DNA from 3 places in the Erwinia tasmaniensis Et1/99 genome. Region 3 is predicted to be linked to each of the others. Evidence: predicted binding sites of a transcription regulator. Region 3 holds the regulator's gene; each other region holds the start of a gene.

Region 1 (6,854 bases), 1.8 Mb from region 3:
TCAGACCGAAAGAGGCATAGGTAATATTATCCTGTTCCAGAATAGTCAGTTCATCGTCATCTTCACCTATTTCATTGATCTCACCGTTCCAGCCGTACCACATGCCACCGGTTGTTTTCAGCGCATCGACGATACCCACGGTCAGGCCCCCTGCGCTGGCCTTGCTACCATCCGGGATGGCAATACGGTTAGATACGACGACTAAGCGACTCATCACTTTGACTCCTTAACGACGCTTCTGCGCCGTTGTCCAGTTGTTTTCGCGCCTGAGCCAGCCAGTGATAAACGGCGTTAACATCGGCCAGATGCTCCCGCGCCTCACTGGAGCCGGAACCGACCTTAATAGAGATACCCCCGCGGCTATTTACCGTCTTAAAACCGGCCTCGTCGGTCAGATCATCGCCGATGAAAACCGGTACGCGACCGGCAAAGGGCGGCCGCTGCATAAACTGCGTAATGGCAGCGCCCTTGTTCACGCCCTGCGGCTTCAGTTCCACCACGCATTTCCCCGGCTGCTGTGCCAGCTCGGGAAAGCGCGCCACCATTGCGGCGGCCAGCTGCTCTATCTGCTGCTGATGGTGCGGGGCCTGTCGGTAATGCAGAGCGAACGCGGCTCCCTTAGTTTCCAGCAGGCAGCCCGGCAGCGATGCGATAGCCTGCTCAAGCTCCCGCCGCAGCACGCTGACGGTGAGGGGTTCGAGCGTGACGCGCGTTATCCTCCCTTCACTATCACGGCGCTCGGCACCGTGCACGCCGGCCAGCGGCAGAATTAACGGTGCGGCAAGGGCGTCCAGCTCAACGATCGGTCGACCGGATATCAGAGCAACGGCCCCGGCGCAGTAGTGCGCCAACCACTGCAAATCGTCCAGCACCCTGGCCGGGATAAAAACCTCATCTGGCCGCGGCTGAATCGCCGCAAGGGTGCCATCCACATCAAAGAAAAAAGCATATGCCGTCGTCGCCTGTAACGGGGAAACGGGATCTGTTGGTATCGGCACAGCGTTCTCCTGGTTAAGCGTTCGGAAAGAGGCTGTGCAGACAATGGAGGGGCATGACATTGCCGGGGCATACTGCACAGCGCAGCGTCTGTCGCCAGACGACGAAGACAGCCATACGAACCGGTGATGGTGCCGGACGGATATTTTCTGCAGCGACACATCAGTATAACAGTTTTCAGGTCGGCCCAGACGGGCCGCCTGACCAGAGGCTACGCCGTGCTGGCGGGATATCAGACGGCCCGCCCAGCGGATTTTTACCCTGTCGATCTCTCTAACGGGGTACGCGTTTCTCCTCTCCGTGCCGCGCATCGGCACGGCCCCACCCCGCTGTGGCCGCAGTCTCCGCAAATTTCTCATCAAAGACGGGCGTGAATGAAGCGCGTCCGCATAGCGGCCGAAACTGTCTATGAATAGCGCGAATAACCCGGCTGAATAACGGCCTTTAAGCGCATTTTTTAAGCACAAAACCGCGCTCTTTTTCAGACCAGTCCGAGATATCGGCAATAATCTCTCATCCGGCCACTAAACCCGTTCAGATACGTTATATTGCCCTGAAAAAATGACACCGGCCCGGCCGACGCCTGGCGTCAACAAAGAGAGATGATAATGCTGCGTATGATGATCAAGAGAAAGTGTGAACGCACCCACGCTGAAGACCGTTACCTGGCCCTGGTGCTGGCCACCAGCGCCGGATTACTGAATGCAATGGCGCTGGGGGCCTTCGGCATCTTCCCATCACATATGACCGGCAATACATCGCAATTGTCTTCCGAAGTTTCTAGCGTCGATTTTAAAGGGCTGATGTTTCTGCTGGCGATTATTACCGCTTTTGTGATCGGCTGCGTGACCTCTCGCCTGACCGGGCTGTGGGGGATTAAAAACAAGATACGCACCATCTTCAGCATTATTCTGCTGACTGAAGGCATCATGTTAATGATGCTGTCGGCGTTTGAAACGTTCTTTTTTGCCACCAGAAACAACCGTGAGGTAATTGTTTTCCTCGGGTTTTTGATGGGAATACATAATGCAACATCGACCCAGCTTTCCAACGGCCGCGTGCGTTCAACCCACGTCACCGGTACCTTAACGGATGCAGGCATTGCCCTCGGCTCGGTGCTAAGCGCGCTGTTCCAGCGTGACCGCTCGCAGCCAATGGCCCCCCAATGCCAGCAGTTTGTCACTCATCTGGTGACGATTACCTCCTTTCTGACCGGAGGTATTGCCGGCCTGCTGTTATTCAACCAGTTTGGCTTCAGCTCAATGATCGCCGTAGGCGGGTTCCTGGTGCTGATCGCCATCAGCTCAATTGTGGTGACCGTGCGTATTGCGCGTTATTGACTCATCCCCTTTTCTTTCGCCGCGGTCCATCGTCAGGCGGCCCGCAGTAAAAAGGTAAACTCCGCGCCGGGTCAAATGTTTCCATACACTCTCCGGCCCCGGGGTTAAATTCATCCCGTCTTCTGAACAGATATAAATCCCGTATTGCAGTGCGCCACGGGTGCAGCTGGCTGTAGTGAGATATTTGTCTAAAAACGCAAACCCTGTAGACAGCGCGTTAATCAAACTTTAGCTTTTATCAGAATTGTTATACCTGGAAGGCTAATACATTATGAAAAATGATATCAGGAACCTCGATCTTAACCTTCTTAAAGCCCTGGATGCGTTACTGGATGAAGGTAGCGTGACGCGGGCGGCTCAACGTCTTTCCCTGACTCAACCGGCGGTCAGCGGAATGCTTACCCGCTTGCGTGACTACTTTGGAGATCCCCTTTTTGTGCGGACAAGCCATGGCATGGTAGCCACGCTGCGCGCCAGCGAACTTGCTTTACCGGTAAAGCAAATCCTCACGGACATCGCTATTTTACTTAAACCACTGGATTTTGAACCGATAATAGCGGAACTGACTTATACCATTGCAGCAACGGATTATGCGCTTAAGGCCGTTGTTATACCGCTGATGGCGGCGCTGAAACAACGTGCGCCGCGTGTCAAAATCGCCGTGCGGTCTGTAGACAGTGAGCGAATATATCAGCAGCTGTCTCGGGGAGCAGTCGATCTGGCTCTGCTAACACCGCAGACGACACCCGACGATCTGCATGGAAGAACGCTCTATGAGGAACATTATGTCTGCCTGGCACGCAGCCACCATCCGCTGGCTGCGATTAAAAACATTACGCTAAAACAGTTCTGCGAGCAGGAACATATTCTGGTCTCCACAGAAGGAAAATTTAGCGGTGTGACGGATGAAGCACTCGCGGAATTGAAGCTAACAAGGCGAGTTGGTATGTCGGTCAATAGTTTTCTGGTGATACCCGATATTTTGCGATTGACCAATATGATTGCCGTTGTTCCCCGCCGTATGGTCCCGGCTGATAGCGACATGGCCATCATCCCTTTGCCTCTGAACGTTCCCGGTTTTAGCAAAAGCATGGCCTGGCATGAGCGTACTCACCGCGATCCCGCTCATCAGTGGATCCGTACGTTGTGCCTGGAAGTCAGCCAGCAGCACGCCGTGATATAACTTAACTTATTATCATAATAAATAATGACAATTCGCCTTATACCTCGTTTGGATTGATAATTTTTGCAGCACGTTGAATGTTGTGACCGTAGCTGCACATCCAGCACAATCAATCATCGCAAGTGAGGATATTTATGAACGTCATTAACTGGCCTGAAGGCTTTGTTCCTGGTTTTACCGATAATTTTGTCTCTAATGAAATGATCGTCTCTGGTCTGAGTGTCAATGATGTCTGGCCTTTTCTAAGTCAGCCATTCCTGTGGCCGGACTATTATAAAAACTCAGCCGATGTGCGCTTTTATGATAATAAAGGCCCCGAACTGGAACATGGGGTGCGCTTCTACTTCAGCACGTTCGGGTTTCCCGTTGAATCTCTGGTTGTAGAGTGTATTCCTCCTGCGGAAGGCCGGCCTGCTCGTCTGGCGTGGCATGGATGGTCGGGCGAAGAGAACAGCGCTGAACGTCTCGATGTGCATCATGCGTGGTTGTTGGAAGATCTTAGCGGTCATCGTGTTCGTATCCTGACTCAGGAAACCCAGAACGGCAACCCTGCGAAACAGCTGGCAAAAACTCGTCCAAACCCCATGCTCAACGGCCATCAGGAATGGCTGGATGGCCTGATTGAAGCGGCGGCCGCTGGCGTCAGATAACAACATTAAGGTATGGCGTGATGAGTGCCCTTGCTGACACCGTCAGAGCCATACTTTTACTGACCAGATTCATCAGTGATCCACACGATATAAACAAGATCAGAGTGGTTGGTGACGATATTGCCCAATCTGTTTTTCAGGTATATATCTGGATATGGCAACGTTGAAGGTTTACTCATCTGTAAAGTCATCCCACCAGCACATATTATTGTCTTGCTCACACCATCAACAGGGTAAACCGCTAAATTCATCGCAACTTCAAATGGTTCAGAGAATTTTCTTAGAAAAGGGTTGAACGCCAGTCAGATTCGGTAATACTGTATAAAAACACAGTAACGTTGGGTTATCCATGATGCAGCTTTTTCATCCCACAGAGATTGACGACTCCAGCACGCTTCCCCTGTTTACGGAACGCGTACCCTGCGGTTTCCCCAGCCCCGCTCAGGACTATGTCGAAGACAGGCTGGATCTCAATACGCTGTTGATAGCGCATCCCGGAGCCACCTATTTTATCAAAGTGAGCGGCGAGTCGATGACCGGGGCGGGAATTGGCGACGGCGATTTACTGGTCGTCGATCGCTCGCTCTCGGCCCGGCATGGCGATATCGTCATTGCCGCCGTGGCCGGCGAGTTTACGGTCAAGGAACTGCGCACGCATCCCAGTTTGCAGCTGGTTCCGCATAATGACAGCTACTCGCCCATGACGTTTCACAATGCTGAAGAATTGGAAATATTTGGCGTGGTGACGTTTTCGGTTAAGTCGCATAAATGACCATGTTTGCCCTGGTCGATGTGAACAGCTTTTATACCTCTTGCGAAACGGTTTTTCGCCCGGATCTGCGCGGACAGGCGGTGGTGGTGGTCTCCAACAACGATGGCTGTGTCATTTCACGTTCTGCGGAGGCAAAGTTGCTGGGTATAAAAATGGCAGAGCCCTTTTTTAAAATAAAAAACGCCGTATATCCCGCTAAAGTTCACGTATTCAGCTCTAATTACGCACTTTATGCCGACCTCAGCGAACGCGTTATGCAAACGCTGACCGATATCGCCCCCGCCATTGAGATCTATTCCATCGATGAAGCCTTCGTTAATCTGTCCGGCGTCAGCAACTGCGTTTCTCTGGCGGATTTTGGCCATCAGATGCGCAATCAGGTGCTCAAAAACACCGGACTGACGGTTGGCGTGGGCATTGCGCAAACCAAAACGCTGGCGAAGCTGGCCAATCACGCGGCAAAAAAATGGCGCGCTACCGGCGGCGTGGTCGATTTATCCCATATTGACCGGCAGCGCAAACTGCTGGCGCTGGTGGCGGTGGAAGATGTCTGGGGCGTAGGCCGGCGTATCAGTAAAAAGCTTAATCTGATGGGCATAACGACCGCACTCGATCTGGCAGAAAGCTCGCCATGGGTGATCAGGAAACATTTCAACGTGGTGCTGGAAAGGACCGTGCGTGAACTGCGTGGTGAACCTTGCCTGGAAATGGAAGAGTTCGCCCCGACCAAGCAGCAGATCGTCTGTAGCCGCTCATTTGGCAGCCGCCTGACGCAATATTCAGACGTGCATCAGGCGGTTTGCGCCTATGCCGAGCGGGCAGCGGAAAAGCTGCGCGGCGAACGACAGTTCTGCCGTTTTATCAGCGTGTTTGTGCGCACCAGCCCGCATGCAGACAATGAAGTGTATTACGGCAACCAGGCGTCGACGCAGTTGATGACACCGTCAAACGACACGCGCGACATTATCCGTGCCGCAACCGAGTCGCTGGAGCGTATCTGGATAGACGGCCATCGCTATATGAAAGCCGGCGTGATGCTGGCCGATTTCTACAGTAACGGCGTTTCGCAGCTTAACCTGTTTGATGAACGGCACGTCTGGGCCAACAGCGCCGCGCTGATGCAAACCATCGACGGCTTAAACCGCTCTGGTAAAGGGAAGGTTTGGTTTGCCGGCCAGGGGATTGAAAAGGCCTGGGCGATGAAGCGGGAGATGCTGTCCCCCGCCTACACCACGCGCTATGCCGACCTTCCCGTGGCGAAATGATACCGGATTGTCACTGCTGCTATATCGTTCAAGGGTCTGGTGCGGTCAATAAGAGGTGAGTATCATAATCAAAACTTAACGTTATTGCGGATGAGTGAATAGAGGCCATCCGACAGGATAAAATTGATGGGTATTGCAGGCATACGCTCTAGCCGTGGTGATGGGTATCAGACGCTGGTAGCATTTGATTGGGCATTGAAAGTATTGTCCGATAGAGATTATCAATGGCTTGAAATTGATTCGATAAACAGCTCAGTAGATGATGTGGTCATTGGCAAAGTTGGCGGTGCCCGAATCGCTTGTCAATGCAAAAAAAATCAACCCCATTTCAAGGCCTGGACGATAGCCGATCTTGCAGACGAATTGGACAAAGCGGCCCATTTGCTGGCCAGCGATCAAAATGTAAAAGTCCGCTTCTATTCACGCAACAACTTCGGCGCTCTGGCAAAACTGAAAGAACACAGCTCAACCCAGCATGATGAAAATAGTTACCGCCAAAGTTTAGGTAAAGAACTACAGGCGGTAGATAAGGATTTGTCTGCACAGCTTGCTAAAGTTACCCCCAACCTTTCCACTTTTACATTCTTGTGCCGGACCCATTTTGTCGCCACCGATGACATGGATCGAATGAATGAAGATCTACACCAG
Region 2 (6,854 bases), 1.0 Mb from region 3:
CCCTGCGGCGAACACGCCAGGGATACTGGTTTGCGTCGCGTTACCGTGAGTGCCTGACTGCACCTTGATATAACCGTTTTCCAACGCCAGCTGACCGTCAAAAATAGCCGTATTCGGGCTGTGTCCGATGGCGACGAACAAACCGGCAACGGCGAGGTCTTTGCTCCGGTCATCTTTAGTGGAACGCAGGCGCAGGGCGCTTACGCCCATCTGATCGCCCAGCACTTCGTCCAGCGTGTGGTCGGTGTGCAGCACGATGTTGCCGTTTTTCACCTTTTCATTCAGGCGATCGATCAGGATTTTCTCTGCGCGGAAGCTGTCGCGACGATGGATCAAATGGACTTCAGCCGCGATGTTGGCAAGGTATAGCGCTTCTTCTACCGCCGTATTCCCCCCACCGATCACCGCAACTTTCTGATTGCGATAGAAGAAGCCGTCACAGGTGGCGCAGGCGGAAACGCCACGTCCTTTGAACTCTTCTTCTGAAGGCAGGCCGAGATAGCGTGCTGACGCGCCGGTAGCGATAATCAGCGCATCGGCGGTGTACTCACCTTCGTCACCGATCAGGCGAAAAGGGCGGTTTTGCAAATCGACGCTGTGGATATGATCGAAGATTATCTCGGTATTAAATTTCAGCGCATGTTCCTGCATACGCTCCATCAGCAGTGGGCCCGTTAGATCGTGCGCATCGCCCGGCCAGTTTTCGACGTCGGTCGTTGTGGTGAGCTGGCCCCCTTTTTCTAATCCGGTGATCAGTACCGGATTCAGGTTAGCGCGAGCTGCATAGACGGCAGCGGTGTACCCAGCGGGGCCGGAACCCAATATCAGTAACTTACTGTGTTTAGCCGTGCTCATGAGACCCTCATTATTTAACTGGCAAACAGATATGAGGATTGTAGGGAATTTGACGAGGCAAAAAAAGCATTCTGCGATTTTGTTAACAATTAATGAAAAAGCTTGCGCCAATCAACCGCAGAAGCAGGCCAGACACGGGCTAAAAAAAGATCGTCCGCCTTTTTGGATGGCAGCGAATTAGTTGTGAAATTCTCATTTAAAACAGACAGACAGCGGCTCGTTTGGCATGTTGTACTGATTTTTTTTGTTTTGCTTTGACAATCGGCTGCGCTTTTGCGAAAACATTATGGGAAGCAGAGAGTATTCGGTGGTAAAAGTCAGGTTTACGCCCGGCCTTTACGCTTAGGGTCGAATAAGCTCAGTCTGTTATTTGGAATGACGCATGGTGTGGACAGACAACATGCGTCATGCGGATAAAGCGTTCAGTCACGCACAGGCTATATGTCTTCTACTTATGATCAAACCTGTTACGTGGATGTCGTTCAGGCTTTGGCAGGTATAGGGAAGAAGTATATGAGAGACATTAACGATGGTAGAAAATAAAAAACGACCGGGTAAAGATCTGGATAGAATCGATCGCAATATCTTAAATGAACTGCAGAAAGATGGCCGTATTTCTAATGTCGAACTATCCAAACGCGTTGGCTTATCACCCACACCGTGCCTGGAGCGTGTACGCCGTCTGGAGCGACAGGGCTTTATTCTTGGCTATACCGCGCAGCTCAATCCGCATTATCTTGACGCGTCATTACTGGTATTCGTTGAGATTACTCTGAATCGCGGTGCGCCGGACGTATTTGAACAATTTAACGCCGCCGTGCAAAAACTTGAGGAAACTCAAGAGTGTCATCTTGTTTCAGGCGATTTCGACTATTTATTAAAAACCCGCGTACCGGACATGTCGGCCTATCGCAAACTGCTCGGTGAAACCTTGCTACGCCTGCCGGGCGTGAACGATACCCGCACCTATGTGGTCATGGAAGAAGTAAAACAAAGTAACCGGTTAGTGATTAAAACTCGGTAACACAGGGCAGGTGCAAAACCTGGTAGTTTTCGCTACACTCCTGTGAATTCATACAGGTCAAGCGTCGGGCATGCCCGGCGCTGTTTCCTTCATAGTTTACAGGCACCTGGAGATACTCTTGAGCCAGGAATACTCAGAAGATAAAGACGTCACGTTACAACCCTTAAGCGGTGGGCATCGCCTGCTTGAGGCATCATTGATTATTGTTGCTCTATTCGCCGTGTATTTGATGGTGGCGCTGGTGAGTTTCAATCCTTCCGATCCCAGCTGGTCACAAACGGCCTGGCATGAACCTATCCATAATATAGGGGGGGGAGTGGCCGCCTGGCTCGCCGACACGCTATTCTTCATGTTTGGCGTCATGGCCTATGCCATTCCAGCGGTGATTCTGGGACTGTGCTGGATCACTTTCCGGCAGCGCCATTCCCAGGAGTATATCGATTATTTTGCCGTTGCCCTGCGCCTGATCGGCGTGCTGGCGCTGGTTGTCACATCCTGCGGTTTAGCCGCACTCAGTGCTGATGACATCTGGTACTTCGCCTCTGGCGGGGTGATTGGTAGCCTGTTAAGCAGCGCTATGGCTCCGTATTTAAGCGGTTCAGCCGCCACGCTGACCCTGCTATGTGTCTGGGCTGCTGGGCTGACGCTTTATACCGGCTGGTCCTGGCTCACTATCGCTGAAAAAATTGGTGCGATGGTGATGGGCGTGCTCACCTTTGCCAGTAACCGTTCGCGCGGTGACGAGTCATGGCAGTACGAAGAACAGGATAGTGACGACAATCAGGACGAAAGTGCGCTAACGTCCCGGCATGACAACTCCGCGCATGCTGACGATGTTCTTCTTTCTAAGCCAAAGGCCGCGCTGGATAAAGTAAGCCACGAGGGGAACGGCGCAGCCTCAGCAAAATCCACGGCGCAGGCTGGCGGTGAGGCGACGGCTGACCAACAGACCGTACCTGCCGCTGCCGCTGCCGCTGTTAAGCCTGCGGAAACGGCTTCTGTCGAGATCGGCCAGCAGGCGGCGACAGAACAGGCTGTGGTGACACCAGCCGATGAACGGATTGATCCGCCGCTTTATCGCTTTGAAATGCCACCCGAAGAACAGACGCCAGCGCCTTCCGTGCCGCTTGATGAAGAAGATGCAGGCCCGCAGAGGGGCAACTGGCGGGAGACATCAACGGCTTCGCCGTTTGATTTCTCCACAGCGCACGCTTCTCACCCTGCTTCGGTAGCGGCCGCTGCCACCGGTGCTGCGTTGGGTGCTGTAGCGCAGTCCGCCGCTGGCAACGCGCCATTTATGCCTGGTTTTAGTGCGACCAGCGTTGACGATGTGAATCGCCAGGTTAAGCAGGGTATTGGCCCGGAATTGCCCCGACCTAAGCCTGTGAAGCTGCCAACGCGGCGTGAACTGGCTTCCTACGGTATCAAGCTTCCTTCACAGCGTATGGCCGAAGAAAAAGCAAAAGAGCAGGAGCAGCTTCAGACGCAGCAACCGGCCGACGTTCAACGACAGGTTCCTGCTCAGCCGGACGTGACTGAGCATGCCGCCTTTTTCGACCAGCAGCATAGCGGTGGCAATAAGGCTACGGAAGATGAAGAAGCCCTGGAACAGGCCGAGCTGGCGAATCAGTTCGCCGCGCAGCAGCAGCAGCGTTATGCCCCCGAGGCCAGGCCTGAAGTTAAAAACGACGGGCCGGCCTTTATGCTGGATACGCGTGGCGCATTCGATTTCTCTCCAATGGATGATTTGGTAGAGGAAGGCCCGAGCGAGCCGCTGTTTACCCTGCATGACGTCGAGCCTGCGCCGTCGCCAGTCGCCGAAACGGCGCATTCTGCGGCCCCGACCTGGCAGCAGCCGCCAGTCGCCGAAACGGCGCACTCTGCGGCCCCGACCTGGCAGCAGCCGCCAGTCGCCGAAACGGTGCATTCTGCGGCCCCGACCTGGCAGCAGCCGCCAGTCGCCGAAACGGTGCACTCTGCGGCCCCAACCTGGCAGCAGCCGCCGGCCGCCGAAACGGCGCACTCTGCGGCCCCGACCTGGCAGCAGCCGCCGGCTGATAAAACGCCTGAAGCGGTTCCTCCAGCAGGCGTGCCGTCGGCTAAACCGCAGGAGCCGGACATGGACAGCTTGATCCATCCGTTCCTGATGCGTCATGAGCAGCCAACACACAGGCCAACCACGCCGTTGCCTACTCTCGACCTGCTGGCGTCGCCACCGTCAGAAACAGAGCCGGTCGACCAGTTTGCGCTTGAACAGACCGCCCGTCTCATTGAAGCCCGACTCGCCGATTATCGGGTTAAAGCTGAGGTGGTAGGCTATTCGCCCGGCCCGGTCATCACGCGTTTCGAACTGGATTTAGCGCCCGGAGTGAAAGCTGCGCGTATCTCTAATCTGTCGCGCGATCTGGCGCGTTCATTGTCAGCGGTGGCGGTACGTATCGTGGAGGTGATCCCCGGCCGACCTTATGTCGGGCTGGAACTCCCCAACGTGCATCGTCAAACGGTCTATCTACGTGAAGTGTTGGACTGCCCTGCATTTCGTGATAACCCCTCGCCGCTGTCAATCGTGCTGGGCAAGGATATTTCAGGCGATCCGGTAGTTGCCGATCTCGGCAAAATGCCTCATCTGCTTGTCGCAGGTACCACGGGTTCCGGCAAGTCGGTGGGCGTGAATGCCATGATCCTGAGCATCCTGTATAAAGCCACGCCGAAAGAAGTGCGCTTTATCATGATCGATCCGAAAATGCTTGAACTGTCGGTGTATGAAGGTATTCCGCATCTGTTAACTGATGTGGTTACCGACATGAAGGATGCGGCAAACGCGCTGCGCTGGTGCGTGGTTGAAATGGAACGCCGTTATAAACTGATGTCGGCTTTGGGCGTGCGAAATATCGCTGGCTACAACGAAAAGGTGGATATGGCGGAGGCGATGGGCCGTCCAATCCCCGATCCGTTCTGGAAACCCACCGACAGCATGGATATGGATCCGCCAGTGCTGGAGAAAGAGCCGTATATCGTGGTCATGGTCGATGAGTTCGCCGACCTGATCATGACCGTGGGTAAAAAGGTGGAAGAGCTGATCGCCCGCCTGGCCCAGAAAGCGCGCGCTGCCGGCATCCATCTGGTACTGGCCACCCAGCGGCCGTCAGTCGATGTTATTACCGGCCTGATTAAAGCCAATATTCCAACGCGTATCGCTTTCACCGTTTCCAGTAAGATCGACTCGCGTACCATCCTCGATCAGGCTGGCGCAGAGTCGCTGCTGGGTATGGGCGACATGCTGTATCTGGCGCCTAACTCATCGATCCCGGTGCGCGTGCACGGTGCCTTTGTGCGCGATCAGGAAGTCCATGCGGTGGTTAAGGACTGGAAAGCGCGCGAGCGTCCACAGTATAAAGAAGGGATACTTAGCGGCGGTGAGGATAGCGAAGGTGCTGCTGGTGGCATTGACGGTGAAGAGGAACTGGATCAGCTATTCGATCAGGCGGTTGAATTTGTGGTGGACAAACGCCGTGCCTCGATCTCCGGCGTACAGCGCCAGTTCCGTATTGGCTACAACCGCGCGGCGCGCATCATCGAACAGATGGAAGCGCAGGGCATTGTTTCATCTCCGGGCCATAACGGTAACCGCGAGGTGCTTGCTCCCCCGCCGCACGAGAGATAACGCCCCTTGATGACCTCTGGCGACCAACGGGTAAGGCTTGCCTTGCCCGTTGAATTTTTCCCTTTTGCCACCATATCTTAGCGTACTGGCGCAGGGATCAGTTTTTTCTCCTGTTGTTACAGCGACTCCCTGGCTAAAGTTATTCATGTCATGCTTAACCCGAAAGGGGATACAAGACCTTCAATAAGGATGCCGTAATGAAAAAATTAATCATTTCCTGCTGTCTGCTGGCGACATTTTCTGCTGCTGGTGCATGGGCGGATGCCGCAGGCGATCTGCAACAGCGCCTGGATAAGGTGAAGAGCTTCCACGCTACCTTTAGCCAGAAAGTGACGGATGGCAGCGGAACATCGGTGCAGGACGGCGAAGGTGAGATGTGGGTGCAGCGCCCGAATCTGTTCAACTGGCATATGATAACGCCCGATGAAAGTATCCTGATCTCCGATGGAAAAACCCTGTGGTTCTATAATCCGTTCGTTGAGCAGGCCAGCGCCAGCCTGCTTAAAGACGCCACCAGTAACACCCCGTTTATGCTGATAGCGCGTAACCAGGCCAGCGACTGGAAACAGTATCATGTGGCACAAAAAGGTGACGATTTCTCGCTGACGCCGAAATCAGCAGACGGCAATCTGAAACAGTTCACCATCAACGTGGCGCAAAATGGAACCATTAACCAGTTCAGCGCGGTTGAGCAGGATGGGCAACGCAGTAACTATGCCCTGAAAAGCCAGCAGAGCGGGCCGATAAGCGCCGACAAATTTAAGTTCAGACCGCCAAAAGGCGTGACCGTGGACGATCAGCGACAGTGAGGTTTCCGTGAGTAACCTGTCCCTCGACTTTGCCCACAATGAGTTTCAACCTCTGGCCGCACGCATGCGGCCACGCACGCTGGCTGAATATATCGGTCAGCAGCATCTTCTGGCCGCCGGGAAACCATTACCGCGTGCCATTGAAGCCGGTCACCTTCATTCGATGATTTTATGGGGGCCGCCGGGAACGGGAAAAACCACCCTGGCAGAGATCATTGGCCACTACGGTCAGGCGGATGTTGAACGTATTTCGGCCGTCACCTCTGGGATAAAAGACATTCGCGAAGCGATTGAGCGTGCGCGACAGAATCGCCACGCCGGACGCCGTACCATCCTGTTCGTCGATGAAGTTCACCGCTTCAATAAAAGCCAGCAGGATGCTTTTCTGCCGCATATCGAGGATGGCACCATCACTTTTATTGGTGCCACGACGGAAAACCCCTCGTTTGAGCTGAATTCTGCACTGCTGTCTCGCGCCCGCGTCTATTTATTAAAATCGCTC
Region 3 (6,854 bases):
CTGCGTGAAATTGAACTCTGTGCCGATGGCATACCGTGGCTGGTGGCGCGTACGCTGGTGCCAGAGTCAACGCTGGTTGGGCCAGAGCAGAAGTTGCGGCAGTTGGGCAGCGTCCCGCTGGGGCGCTATCTGTTTGCCTCCTCATCGTTAACCCGTGATTTTATCGACGTTGGTCAGAGCGCAGGTCTGTGGGCGCGACGTTCGCGTTTACGCCTGGCGGGAAAACCGCTGTTGTTAACCGAACTGTTTTTACCCGCTTCCCCGCTGTATGGAAGCCTGGCAAAAGAGAACACGTAGCGTGGAAAAAATTCAGCAAATGAGCAAACTCTCGGCTTACTGCCGTCTGATGCGTATTGATAAACCGATTGGTTCACTGCTGCTGCTATGGCCCACGCTGTGGGCGCTGTGGCTGGCTGGGATGCAGGTTCCACCGCTTAAGGTGCTGCTGGTCTTCGTGCTGGGCGTGTTCTTTATGCGCGCGGCGGGCTGTGTGGTGAATGATTTCGCCGACCGCAAAATCGACGGCCATGTTAAGCGCACCCGCGCGCGACCGTTGCCGAGCGGCGCGGTGTCAACACGCGAGGCGAAGCTGCTGTTTGCCGGTCTGGTACTCATCTCTTTTATGCTGGTTCTGACGATGAACAGCATGACCCTCTGGCTGTCGCTGGGCGGGCTGGGCCTGGCCTGGATGTATCCGTTTATGAAGCGCTACACCCATCTGCCTCAGGTGGTGCTTGGCGCGGCGTTTGGCTGGGCGATCCCGATGGCATGGGCGGCGGTCAGTGAAAGCGTGCCGCTAACCTGCTGGCTGCTGTTCCTGGCAAACATATGTTGGACGGTGGCTTACGACACGCAATATGCGATGGTTGACCGCGACGACGATCTGAAAATCGGCGTGAAATCGACGGCGATCCTGTTTGGGCGTTATGACAAGCTGATTATTGGCCTGCTGCAGCTGGCGACAATGATCCTGCTGGCTTGGGTTGGTCGGCAGCTGGCGCTGAACGGCATTTTTTACGTCACGATCCTGGCGGCGGGGGCGTTGTTTATTTATCAGCAGAAGCTGATAGCCCAGCGTCAGCGCGAGCTGTGCTTTAAGGCATTTCTTAATAACAACTGGGTAGGTCTGGTGCTGTTTATTGGCGTGGCGCTGGGTATCTGGTGAAAAAAAAGCCGATGGAAAACCATCGGCTCTGATATATCGGGTCGGACCGTCTGCCCGACCCGACCGTCGTATTCCATCACTCGTGCCCGACGGCACTCTCGATAGTCATTCTCACATCCTGGGTCACCAGATCGGCCAGCAGCTGATAAACCTGGCCGGTACGCTCAACCTGCGCATCGTCAGAATCGCTGATATAGCCTTCATCACGCAGGGTCAGCGCCAGAGAGGTAAATACCGCTTTGTCGAAAAACTCAGGGGCGTTAATGCCGTGCAGCACCGACAGGCGCTGGGCCATGGTTCGGCTCTCTTTCTCTAGCGTGCCACGGTTAATCGTTGGGTTGGCAGTGAGGATCGAGAAGGTAATGGCGTACCGCTGTAGGGTCTCCCGCACGCCTGCGGCCAGCAGTTGCAGAGTGTGGAAACGTCCGGCGCTCAGGTGCAGGCTCTTCTCTTCCGCTATCAATAGCCCCTGGCGAGCCATCTCGGCAACCAGCGCGTCCAGCAAGTCAGGCAGCTCGTGCTCCTCCCAGCGCAGGAACAGCTCGCTCTTGAGCATAGGATAAATCACGCTGACCTGGCGCAGCAGTTCGCTACGGCTCACCTCGCGGTGCTGCGTCAGAATGGCGGCGATCAGCGATGGCATCACCAGCATATGGTGAATATTATTGCGGTAATAGGTCATCAGCACCGCCTGCTCGCGCGGCAGGATAACGATCTCACCGATGCTGTCCTGCTCCAGCTCAAACTTATTCATGCCGAGCGCGTGTTCCAGCAGCGCCTCTGGCGTCATGTCTGGCACCGTAGCGTCGGATGAGTAAGGTACGTTGCGCAGCAGCTGTACGTAGCAGTCAAGCTGCTCGATAAGCTTTTCGCGCGTCATGGAGCGCTGGCGTGAGGCCAGCAGCGCGGTAACACACAGGTTCATGGCATTTGCCGCCCCGGCGTTATTAATGCGCACCATCACCTGCTGTGCAATATCGTTAACCGCCGGGGTTAGCCATGCCGGACGTTGGGATTCGATCGGGTCGATGGCCTCACGCCACTCCGGCACCTGCTGGTTAAGGTAGTTGACCAGCGGGAGCGGTTCTCCAAAGTTAACATACCCCTGGCCGAGGTTACGCAGCTTACGTAGCCCGCGTACCATCGACATAAAGCCTTCTTTTTCTTTGGTCGCTCCGCGCAGCTCTTTGGCGTAGGTTCCGACCTCCATCACGTGCTCGTAACCGATATAGATCGGCACCAGGGTGATAGGGCGATTGCCGCCGCGCAGCATCGCCTGAATGGTCATCGACAGGGTGCCGGTTTTCGGCTCCAGCAGGCGGCCGGTACGTGAACGCCCACCTTCAACAAAGTATTCAACAGAATAACCACGGGTGAACAGCTCGCCGAGATATTCCCGGAACACCGTCGAATAGAGTTTGTTACCCTTAAAAGTGCGGCGAATAAAGAACGCGCCGAGGCGACGGAAGATCGGCCCGGCAGGCCAAAAGTTCAGGTTAATCCCGGCGGCAATATGCGGCGGTACCAGGCCCTGATGATAGAGCACGTAAGAGAGCAGCAGGTAATCCATGTGACTGCGGTGACAGGGCACGTAAACAATTTCGTGACCGTCCTGTGCCAGCTGACGCACGCGCTCACCGCCGTTAACGTTGATCCCCTGGTAGAGTTTGCTCCAGGTCCAACCCATGATGCGATCGGTCAGGCGAATCGCTTCGTAAGAGAAATCGGCAGCGACTTCCTCCATCAGCTCAATCGCATTCTGCTGCGCTTTTTCGTGGGAAATTTTCTTGCTGCGCGCCTCGTCCTCTACCGCTTTCGCGATGGCCTTCGACTGTAACAGCTTATTGAACAGATCCTGACGTACCGGCAGACGCGGCCCGACCGCCGCCAGGCGCTGACGGGCAAAGTGCATGCGCGCCACGCGAGCCAGCTTCTGGGCAATAGTTTTGTCGGTGCCGTGTTCTGTTGCCATGTGGCGTAGCGACACCATTGGTGAAAAACGCACGAAGCTGTCACGACCTAACCACAGCACGGCAAAGAATTTTTGGATGCCGTTCAGCACGCGCAGATGCGGCTGCTCGTCGCCCTGAACTTCGCGGCCTGGAGCACGTCCAAACATGACCGAGACCGGCACCATCTGGACATCAAGATCCGGATTGTTGCGGTGCAGATCCAGGTAGTCATGGAACAGCTTAACCGACTCCAGATTCGGAACAAAATAGGGAAACACGCGTGGGCCATCATGGATAAAGACGTGACGTGGCAACAGATTGCCGTCGATCTCCAGCGGTTCCAGCGGATCGGGCAGGTCCTGTTTGCGGCACTGCTCGCGCAGCGCAAGAAGATCGGCCTTTGAATCATAAGGCAGTACATACATAATAGGGCGCGACGTATCAAGCCCAAGTTCAGCAACCGGTTCTGCCGGAATTGCTTTACTTTTTACCAGTAATTTAACCGGTAAATTCAATAAGTTATAATATAAATTACGCCAACCTGACATAGATAATATGAAGCCTCTTGTTAGCAAAGCGATGCAAGCATACCAGAAAGCATCTGCGGAATCTGTGATGTTACGAAACCCGCTACACCCCGCCATTGACATTAAACTTTTTAAGGGACTTCGCCATTATGGCAAATAATGCCACCGGATTGACGCGAATTATCAAGGCCGCTGGATATTCGTGGAAAGGTTTGCGCGCCGCATGGCGACATGAAGCGGCCTTTCGTCAGGAAACCGTAGCGGTGACGATCGCCATTTTTATTGCCGCTTTGCTTGATGTTGACGCGGTGACTCGCGTACTGCTGATTGGTACTGTAGTGATGGTTATCATCGTCGAAATTCTGAACAGCGCCATCGAAGCGGTTGTTGACCGTATTGGCAGCGAAATTCATCCCCTTGCTGGACGGGCAAAAGATATGGGTTCTGCCGCCGTGTTGTTGAGCATTCTGCTGGCGGTATTTGTCTGGATCATGCTGCTGGTGCCCCATTCGTGATGAGGGACTCATAAATTACAACAACCTGAATTTCGTCCAACTTTAGGTTTTCAATATAGAAATACCTGTATATACTCACAGTCGACTGTATAAACAACCAGGGGGCGGGATGAAAGCACTAACGGCAAGGCAGCAGCAGGTTTATGACCTGATTCGCGACCACATTAATCAAACCGGTATGCCCCCAACACGGGCAGAGATTGCCGCGCAGCTCGGTTTCCGTTCCCCGAATGCGGCTGAAGAGCACCTTAAGGCGCTGGCGCGTAAAGGCGTGATTGAGATTGTGTCCGGTGCATCACGCGGCATTCGCCTGATGATGGAAGACGAGAGTGGGCTTCCGTTAATCGGCCGCGTAGCGGCAGGTGAGCCGCTGCTTGCAGAACAACATATCGAAGGACACTACCAGGTCGATCCCGGTTTGTTTAAGCCCGGCGCGGATTTTCTGCTGCGCGTTAGCGGTATGTCAATGAAAAACATCGGTATTATGGATGGAGACCTGCTGGCGGTGCACAAAACAGAAGATGTGCGTAACGGTCAGGTTGTCGTCGCGCGTATTGATGATGAAGTCACGGTTAAGCGACTAAAAAAGAATGGCAATATGGTAGAGTTACTGCCGGAAAATCCTGATTTTCAGCCAATCGTCGTCGACCTGCGTCAGCAGACCCTGACCATTGAGGGGCTTGCAGTCGGCGTTATCCGTAACGGCAACTGGCTGTAAATATCGATACGAACGAATAATGCGCGTTGCGCCCGCAGCGCGTGCTCACTGAATACGCAAAACGGGCCCAATAGATTTCGCGTTGCGGCAAGGCCCTGCTCAACATATCCATCCCAGCTGCCGTTATGATGCTATGACAAGGCCGGTGACGTAGTGATGTAACGGAAGCCGGTTAGTCCTATTGACACATTTCATTACTTAAGCTGAATTCTGTCTATTTTATTGATTTTCATTTCTTTTTCCCGCTACTTTCCCCGCCGCCGAGTATGTTTACTATCGCAACGCTATTCCTCTACTACAATTATCTCTGTGTCAGGTTTTTTCCCAGATAATTATCTACCTAAAAGCCGAAAGATGAAGTTAACAAGCTGTTTAACCCCGAGTAGAGGATACATTTTATGAATAAACACGAAGCCGGCGGTAACTGGAAGCAGTTTAAAGGTAAAGTTAAAGAGCAATGGGGCAAACTGACCGATGACGACCTGACGGTCGTTGAAGGTAAGCGCGATCAGCTAGTGGGCAAGATTCAGGAACGTTATGGCTATGAAAAGGATCGGGCCGAGAAAGAGCTAAGCGACTGGGAATCCGGTCACGACCACCGCTGGTAACCAGCGGCTGTTAACGCGCAAAAAGCTCCCGATTGCGGCACAAGGAGAGTGCCTCCAGCTCGCGTCTTAGTCTGTCAGACTTCGCCTATCGTCCGCGTTTTTTCGTCTGCACGCTGTGATCGTGATGGCAGGCACCCTGATGCGTGCAGGTTTCAATTTCTTCGCACGGCCGGCAAAAACCATGCGCTTCAATCACGCTGTGGCCCAGGGTAAAACCTGATTTGAGGGCCAGCGATTTCAGAATATCTTCCACCCCCTCTGCAGGTTGTTCCGTGACCTGACCACAACGATCGCATATTAGCATCGCCGACGTATGGGAAGGCTGCTCGAAGTGATGGCAGACCACGTAACTGTTGGTCGACTCTACGCGATGTATAAAGCCCTGCTCCAGCAGGAAGTCCAGGGCGCGATAGACGGTGGGAGGCTTCGCCTGAGGCTCGGAAACGCGCAATAAATCCAGCAAATCGTAAGCGCTGATCGCCCCGTTATGTTGGCTCATCAGACGCAGAACCTCGAGACGCTGGGGCGTCAGGCGCACGCTGCGTTGTTGACAAATAATTTCCGCCTGCGTCAGAATTTTTTCAGCGCTGGTCATATTTCTAGTTCCTCATCAGGCCAGAATCAGGATGTTATTTTATCACACCTGTCATAAAACGCCGAGTTTGCTATTCATCAGGGCCAAACTGATCCGTTTTGCAATACGGTCAACCCGAAAATGTTTTCCGGCAGATCGCGGTTTAATCAACTGAATTTAATGATGTTATGTGATTTTTCTTAGTGCTATTTTAAGTTGTGTCATTGATTTAATATGCCAAAACGTATTTACATACCCTGATTATCTTGATATTTCTTGACACAGGGTCTGGAAATGATTGGCACTAAAAAGGTTACCTGGAGCTTAACGGTAAGCTTTATAGCAGATTATTAAAAAGAACAATGAACTAATCAGCCCACTCATATTCACTTAATTCACAGCAATGAATTGTCGCCTTTATGTCCATTATCACGGCTTAAAAGCCTTGTGCATATTTGGCATACGCGTTTTCATTTCTAAAGTGGGTTAAGATAAGATGATCAACAAATTCAATAAATTATTTTGGTTTTCACCACCAGTAGTGTTACCTGCTCTCTTATTTGTTTCGCCGGGCGCGATGGCGGCCGGTCACTATTATGATGCCCGCAATGATGCAATGGGTGGAACTGGCGTGGCTTCTTCTACCTATGGTTCTGCGGTGTTGGCTAACCCGGCGCTCATGACCAAATCACAACCGCAGGACGAAATCAGTATTATTCTGCCTGCGGTTGGCGCGCAGATAAGTGATAAAGACAAACTGGTTGATAAGGTCGACGACATTGCGGATACCGTCGA

What was found. Region 3 encodes LexA, which represses DNA repair genes until DNA is damaged. Its sites were predicted from a motif close to TNCTGTATGTACATACAGNA; they were not measured.
Region 1: umuD (translesion error-prone DNA polymerase V autoproteolytic subunit) is a predicted target of LexA. The motif match lies at 4,485-4,504, and genes of this name have one in related genera.
Region 2: ETA_RS11885 (DNA translocase FtsK 4TM domain-containing protein) is a predicted target of LexA. The motif match lies at 1,918-1,937, and genes of this name have one in related genera.

The regions. Positions count from the first base shown of each region.
Region 1 covers NC_010694.1:1,652,179-1,659,032, reverse strand. The annotation lists gene otsA (alpha,alpha-trehalose-phosphate synthase) at 1-214, opposite strand, end outside; gene otsB (trehalose-phosphatase) at 189-998, opposite strand; gene ETA_RS08405 (YoaK family protein) at 1,605-2,336, shown strand; gene ETA_RS08400 (LysR family transcriptional regulator) at 2,608-3,519, shown strand; gene ETA_RS08395 (SRPBCC family protein) at 3,654-4,169, shown strand; gene umuD (translesion error-prone DNA polymerase V autoproteolytic subunit) at 4,522-4,941, shown strand; gene umuC (translesion error-prone DNA polymerase V subunit UmuC) at 4,944-6,206, shown strand; gene ETA_RS08380 (AAA family ATPase) at 6,333-6,854, shown strand, end outside.
Region 2 covers NC_010694.1:2,428,400-2,435,253, reverse strand. The annotation lists gene trxB (thioredoxin-disulfide reductase) at 1-855, opposite strand, end outside; gene lrp (leucine-responsive transcriptional regulator Lrp) at 1,385-1,879, shown strand; gene ETA_RS11885 (DNA translocase FtsK 4TM domain-containing protein) at 1,998-5,543, shown strand; gene lolA (outer membrane lipoprotein chaperone LolA) at 5,741-6,352, shown strand; gene ETA_RS11875 (replication-associated recombination protein A) at 6,360-6,854, shown strand, end outside.
Region 3 covers NC_010694.1:3,476,272-3,483,125, reverse strand. The annotation lists gene ubiC (chorismate lyase) at 1-297, shown strand, start outside; gene ubiA (4-hydroxybenzoate octaprenyltransferase) at 317-1,165, shown strand; gene plsB (glycerol-3-phosphate 1-O-acyltransferase PlsB) at 1,242-3,665, opposite strand; gene ETA_RS16710 (diacylglycerol kinase) at 3,794-4,159, shown strand; gene lexA (transcriptional repressor LexA) at 4,269-4,877, shown strand; gene ETA_RS16700 (CsbD family protein) at 5,276-5,485, shown strand; gene zur (zinc uptake transcriptional repressor Zur) at 5,571-6,080, opposite strand; gene ETA_RS16690 (conjugal transfer protein TraF) at 6,556-6,854, shown strand, end outside.